Linked DNA regions of Prochlorococcus marinus str. MIT 1214. The protein of the gene in region 2 binds, or shares a complex with, the protein of the main gene of each other region. Links are inferred from orthologs where the notes say so. Each region holds a gene or a part of one and is shown on either strand. Other genes may lie near its edges. The genes, in order: dnaB and dnaG.

What was found.
Region 1: the proteins of dnaG (region 2) and dnaB are in contact, whole or in part, in a crystal structure (PDB 2R6A), measured with the Geobacillus stearothermophilus proteins. The link is inferred for Prochlorococcus marinus str. MIT 1214 from one-to-one orthologs. Residues at the interface, in WP_049624496.1 of Geobacillus stearothermophilus: Lys456, Leu457, Leu458, Pro459, Ala460, Asn463, Ala464, Leu467, Leu535, Leu536, Ile537, Ala538, Gln544, Glu545, Asp548, Tyr549, His552; in WP_033016901.1 of Geobacillus stearothermophilus: Ser13, Glu15, Ala16, Gln18, Glu91, Leu92, Asp94, Ala95, Val96, Pro97, Thr98, Ala99, Ala100, Asn101, Tyr104, Tyr105, Ile108.

The regions. Positions count from the first base shown.
Region 1 is NZ_CP114777.1:1,272,080-1,275,408, forward strand. The notes cover bases 261-3,257. They hold dnaB (replicative DNA helicase), read left to right. Parts: upstream 261-1,048; coding sequence 1,049-2,467; downstream 2,468-3,257. Other genes in these bases: O5639_RS07200 (acyl-CoA desaturase), read left to right, coding at 261-489; rplI (50S ribosomal protein L9), read left to right, coding at 533-991; mnmG (tRNA uridine-5-carboxymethylaminomethyl(34) synthesis enzyme MnmG), read left to right, coding at 2,502-3,257. Outside these bases: more of O5639_RS07200, read left to right, coding at 1-260; more of mnmG, read left to right, coding at 3,258-3,329. UniProt on the Escherichia coli protein: The main replicative DNA helicase, it participates in initiation and elongation during chromosome replication. Travels ahead of the DNA replisome, separating dsDNA into templates for DNA synthesis.
Region 2 is NZ_CP114777.1:280,682-283,997, reverse strand. The notes cover bases 239-3,222. They hold dnaG (DNA primase), read right to left. Parts: upstream 2,753-3,222; coding sequence 725-2,752; downstream 239-724. Other genes in these bases: O5639_RS01495 (DMT family transporter), read left to right, coding at 2,801-3,222; O5639_RS01505 (hypothetical protein), read right to left, coding at 406-705; O5639_RS01510 (serine hydroxymethyltransferase), read left to right, coding at 239-392. In the rest of the region: more of O5639_RS01510, read left to right, coding at 1-238; more of O5639_RS01495, read left to right, coding at 3,223-3,316. UniProt on the Escherichia coli protein: RNA polymerase that catalyzes the synthesis of short RNA molecules used as primers for DNA polymerase during DNA replication.

The DNA.
Region 1 (3,329 bases), 990 kb from region 2 along the record:
GGATTTTGGTGGAGTCATATGGGATGGATGTTTGAGAATGTACCTGCCATGAAAGCCGTTCCAAGACTTTCTGGAGATTTAATCAAAGATCCTTACTATCGCTTCTTAAATAAAAATTTTTTACTTTTGCAACTGCCATTAGGCGCGACGCTTTATTTAATTGGCCAATCAGCTGGCGTTGGAGGATGGGCAATGGTCCTTTGGGGAATTCCACTAAGACTGGTTTTTGTTTATCACATAACTTGGCTAGTTAATTCAGCAACTCATTGTTGGGGTTCAATTGCATATGAGAGTGGAGATAATTCCAAAAATAATAAATGGGTGGCAGCGCTTACATTTGGAGAAGGTTGGCACAACAATCATCATGCTTTTCCTAATTCAGCTAAGCATGGCCTTCAACGAAATCAAATAGACCTAACTTGGCAACATATACGTTTCTTGAAATCAATTGGTTTAGCCAAAAAAATTAGACTCCCTGTCGCGTCGTAATATTACTAATAACAAATAAATAGCATTAATTCATTTTCAATCCATGGCTAAGAGAGTTCAAGTTGTTCTAAACGAAGACATAAAAAGTCTTGGCAATGATGGTGACCTTGTTGAGGTTGCTCCTGGCTTTGCAAGAAACTTTTTATTACCTAACAAAAAAGCATTACCAGTTACTCCAACTGTTTTAAAGCAAGTTGAGCACAGAAGAGCAAAACAAGCAGAAAAAGAAGCTGCTAAAAAACAAGAAGCTATTGATTTCCAAACAGCTCTTACAACAATTGGAAGATTTACTGTCAAAAAACAAGTAGGAGAAGATGGAGTTTTATTTGGAACAGTGACAAATGGAGATGTAGCAGAAGTTGTAAAAGAAGCCACCAAAAAAGATATAGACCGTAGAGATATATCTGTCCCTGAGATACATGGTGTTGGGAAATATAAAGTGCAAATCAAGCTTCATAACGAAGTAAATGCTGAGATAAACCTTGAAGTTACAAGTTACTAATAGTTGCATCTTTGCCTGAACAAGCCAAAGTAGGTGTCCTTGTCCAAAAAGCAATAAATGATAAGCACCCCCTCTTCAAATAACGGGGATTTTTCAAAACAAGGTATAGATTTCGGAGCTTTTAATAACTCCAGGATTGAAAAGCCTCGTTTTGAAGCTCAACCTGACCAAATACCACCACAAAATTTGGAAGCAGAAGAATCTGTTCTTGGTGGAATTTTATTGGATCCTGATGCGATAGGAAGAATAGCTGATTTGCTACAAGTTGAAGCTTTTTACACATCTGCTCATCGAGAAATATATAGAACAGCATTAATGCTTCATAGCCAAGGCAAGCCTACAGATTTAACAGCAATGAGCGCTTGGCTTGCCGATACAAATTCTTTAGAAAAAGTGGGAGGCAACAACCGATTAGTTGAACTGGTTGAGAGGGTGACATCTACAGCCTCAATCGAACAAGTTGCTAAATTAATCAGCGACAAATTTTTGCGCAGACAATTAATTAAATCTGGAAATGATGTAATCAAATTAGGCTTTGATCAAAGCCTTCCAATGGAAGAAGCCATTGATCAAGCTGAACAAAAGATCTTTGCTATTAGCCAAGAGCAACCATCCAAAGGTTTAACACCTACTGCCGAAATTCTTACAAGTACTTTCAATGAAATAGAAAGTAGATCACTTGGTACATCCGTAGCAGGCATACCTGTTAATTTTTACGATCTGGATGCAATGACACAAGGACTACAGAGGAGCGATCTAATAATTGTCGCAGGAAGACCAGCAATGGGAAAAACTTCAATTGTTCTTAATTTGGCTAAAAACGTAGCTCAACTTCATGACCTACCTGTTTGTGTCTTTAGTCTTGAGATGAGTAAAGAGCAACTAACTTACAGACTGCTATCAAGCGAGGTAGGCATTGAAAGCAGTCGATTAAGAACGGGACGTTTGCAACAAGATGAATGGCCATTACTTGGTCAAGGTATTAATACACTTGGTCAATTACCAATCTTCATTGACGACAAACCAAATTCAAGTGTTCTTGAGATGAGGTCCTTATGTCGTCGCCTAATTGCTGAACAAGGTAAAGAGCTGGGACTAATTGTGATTGATTATCTACAACTAATGGAAGGTACTTCACCCGATAATCGAGTTCAAGAAATCTCAAGGATTACTAGAGGTCTGAAGGGTATGGCAAGAGAACTGAAAGTCCCTGTAATCGCTTTATCTCAATTAAGTAGAGGAGTTGAATCAAGAACCAATAAAAGGCCAATGCTTAGCGATCTGCGTGAATCTGGCTCAATAGAACAGGATGCGGACTTAGTTCTAATGATTTACAGGGATGAGTATTACAATCCAGAAACAACTGATAGAGGAATTACAGAAGTTATCGTGACAAAGCACCGAAACGGACCTGTTGGAACAGTTAAATTACTTTTTGAACCCCAATTCACTAGATTTAGAAATCTTGCTGCTTAATTCTTCGAACATTAAATTCCTAAATGCTTAATTGATGATTACCAAACAATCTTCAAATGAAAGTTTTGACGTAATTGTTGTAGGAGGTGGTCATGCAGGCTGCGAAGCTGCGCTGACTTCTGCAAGATTAGGATTGAATACAGCTTTATTTACGCTCAATTTAGATCGAATCGCATGGCAACCATGTAATCCCGCAGTAGGAGGACCAGCTAAAAGTCAATTAGTTCATGAAGTTGATGCGCTAGGAGGGGTCATTGGAAAATTAGCCGATTTAACAGCTCTTCAAAAAAGAGTCCTTAATGCAAGCAGAGGACCAGCAGTTAGAGCATTAAGGGCACAAACAGATAAGCGGTTATATGCTCATGAAATGCTGAAAATCCTTCAAAATACGCCAAATTTAAAAATTAGAGAGGCAATGGTTACTGGGCTAGAAATTGAACATTATCCCAATCAGATTAAAAAAAACACAAAAGGAATTCAAGAAAAAATCGGAGTTATAAAGGGAATTAAAACCTATTTTGGAAGCGTTTTTCATGCGAAAGCAGTTGTAATAACAACAGGAACCTTTTTAGGAGGCAGAATTTGGATTGGCAATCAATCCATGAGTGCAGGTAGAGCAGGAGAGCAAGCATCTGAAGGGTTAACTGAAGAATTACAAAAGTTAGGTTTTACTACTGATCGTTTAAAAACAGGAACCCCTGCTCGCGTAGATAGACGAACTATTGATCTTGACTCACTAGACGAGCAATTAAGCGATGCCTCAGATAAATTCTTTTCTTTTGATCCTCTTTCGTGGAAAAGTGGAGAACAAATGAGTTGTCATATCACGCGAACAACAAAAGAAACTCACCAACTTATTAAA
Region 2 (3,316 bases):
ATAAGACAGCAGAAAATACAAAATTATGTTTGTTAGGTGAGAACTATGTGGGTTTTTTTAATCGCGTAAAAAAGGAAATTATTATTTGTACAAATAACGCAAAGAAGCGAGAAGGATATACGCATCTAAGAAAGAAAAATAAGGATGTGTTTGAAAGAACAGCCTTACATATAAAAAAAGCTTTAAGACATGAAGCTATTCATGTCGCACAAGAGTGCAATAATGGAAAGTTATTAAAAATAGATAGAAAGCTATCAATGAATCCATCAAAGATAAATGCTTTTAATGGATCTATTAGAATATCCAGAGAGGAAGAAAAAGAAAGACAAGCATATATATTAGAAGATAAACCAAGATTAGTAAAAAATGAATTAATAAAATATTGTCTATAATACTTTATTAATATTAATTGTATCTAAGTAACTGAATAGCGTTTAATTTACTACTGAAAATTAAAACCATTCCTTGCTCCAAATATGAAAGACCAATATAAATCTTAACGGCTTCAGAATTCACTAAAGCAGTTCCACATGTTTCAAGAATAAGTACAGGTAGAGTGGAAGTCGATCCCTGCATTCTCTGAAGATCGAGAGATTGTCGTACAGCTAAATTTGCCTTAATAAGACCAATTTTATTGATAAAATCTGGCCATAGATCATTAGATAAAGAACATTGATCCAAATTAAAAGGTGAAATATTTTTCATTGATAAAAACCATATAAAATTATTTATAACATCTCTGTTGATCTAGATTAAGTATGTGTTTTCTCTCGGCATAGTAAAGCTGTTGAAAATTGATAGCATCATTATTTAATTCTTCAAACATGCTAATAACTCTCTGTTCCATATCAGATGAATCGCTAGGCTCAGATTTTTCCTGAACAATAAGAGAGGCTATACAGTTCTCAAGAGTTTGCAATCTTTGAGAACTCCATGCATCAATTAAATGTCTACAACGTTTTAAGGATTTTTGCTTTTCAAGAGCAGCCAGGGCCCCACGGATGAGCGACTCGGGGTCATTTAATGTTGCCAAACGAAGTTCATTAACATCTAGTAAAGGAGTAAGTTTAGGAAGATGCTCATTATCACTGGATAGGAAATTATCTAACAACTTTTTAATTAAATCAACATCAGCTAAAATATTATTAGAATCATTAAAACGATTAATCTTCTCAACAATTTCAGGACCAAAAATCTTTTCCTCAATGTTACTTATTGTAGACCATATTGCACGATGATGATTAATCGCAAAATCATCAAGATCCCTTAAGCGAAGTTCATAACGAATAAAAGATCTGTAATTAGGACAGTGAATATAAGTAAAAAGTATATCTGCCTCACTTCTTTCTCTGAGACTAATTTCTTGAGGCTTATCAATTTTTTTCGAGCGACCGTGCCATCTTTGACCACTTATTTGATTACGTAAATCCTCCTCTAGTTTTAGAGCGAATCTACCTTGACCTCCACTAAGACGCTGAGCAACCTTCTGTAGATAATGAGTTCTTATTGCAGTTTGAGGAAGCTTTCCAAGGAGACTTACTAAGCTGCTAACGGCTTCCTGAAATTGATCAGATTTACTTAAATCTAAATCCTTCAATGATTGATCAATTTGCCAATCCATCCAAAGAGGTGATTTTGCCGCTAATGCTTCATATTCGGATGGAGAATTATCCTTAAGAAATTCATCTGGATCTTTACCTGAAGGTAATTGAAGGACTCGTAAATCTAGTTGACCTTGAATAGCGAGGTTTTCTACTTCACTAATGGCTCTATTAGCCGCACGGATTCCAGCATTATCTGAGTCAAAATTTAAGAGAATCTTTTTACTATCGGTGGCACGAGAAAGAAGCGTTATTTGATTGCGACTTAATGCTGTTCCTAAAGAAGCGACAACATTTGTAATACCCGAATCATGAAGTGCCATCACATCAAAATATCCCTCTACAACAACTGCATAATCTTTTTTCCTAATGGAAAGTGTGGATTTATCAAAACCAAAAAGATTTTTTCCTTTTTCAAAGATTTCAGTCTCAGGTGAATTTAAATACTTAGGTTCTGAACCATCAAGACTTCGTCCGCCGAAACCAATAACTCTTTTTTGCCTGTCGTGAATAGGAACAATTATTCGATTGCGAAATCTGTCATAGAAACCATTACCACCCTTTCGAGGAACAATCAATCCCGCTGATTCAAGGATTTCAACACTGACTTTTTCTATGTCTACAAAATATTTAAGTAGTGAATCCCAATTATCTGGAGCAAAACCAAGTTCAAAATTGATTAAAGTTCCATCACTTAAATTACGCTTATTCTTAAGGTAATTAAGTGCATTTTCTCCACATGGAGAATTCAATTGATTTCTAAACCAACCAGTAGCGGTTTTTAAAACACGATAAAGGGTATCTCTACGTGAAAGCTGTTGCTTGAGTCTTTCTTGTTGAGGTCCTTCAATCGTATCAATTGGTACTTGATATTTCTTAGCCAGCTCAAGAACAACATCACTAAAACTTTGTCTCTGAAACTCCATTAAGAATTTAATTGCATTTCCACCAGCTCCACATGAAAAACAATAATAAAATTGCTTGCCAGGAATTACTGACATTGAAGGTTTACTATCATCATGAAAAGGACATATTCCAACATATTCTTTACCTTTTTTCTTTAAAACGACGTGTTCACCAACAACATCAACAATATCTACGCGCTCTTTTACAGACTCAATTGTCTTAGGATGTAGTCGAGCAGAAGCCATATGATAATTTTAATTGATATTTAAATATTTAGTTAAGAGATTTAGGAATTGAGAGAAAAACTACTTACCAATAAATTAAATATAGAAAAAAATTTTAAAGGGATCAGATTTTTAATAGGAAGCGGTTTTGCATTTAGCCTTATGACTGTTTGTGTGAAGGCGATTGGGGGAAGGATCCCTATTTCAGAACTTGTATTTGCTCGAGCTACAATAAGTATAATAATAACAAGATTTTACTTATATAAAAATAACATTAACCCTTGGGGATATCAGAAAAAATTATTAATCATAAGGGGTTTACTAGGAACAGTTGCACTATTCTGTATTTTCAAAGCTCTTACAATATTACCTATTGCAACGGCAACAGTAATACAATACATTTATCCAACTTTTACAGTGATATGTGCTTACATAATTTTAAAGGAATATATATTAAGAAGAATAGTATATTCAATCATTATTGGTTGGATAGGAATTGTTTTAGTTAGTCAGCCGGAATTCACCAGCAACAGTAATATTCAAGAGACAATATTAGCAATAATCATTGCAATATTTGGTGCGCTG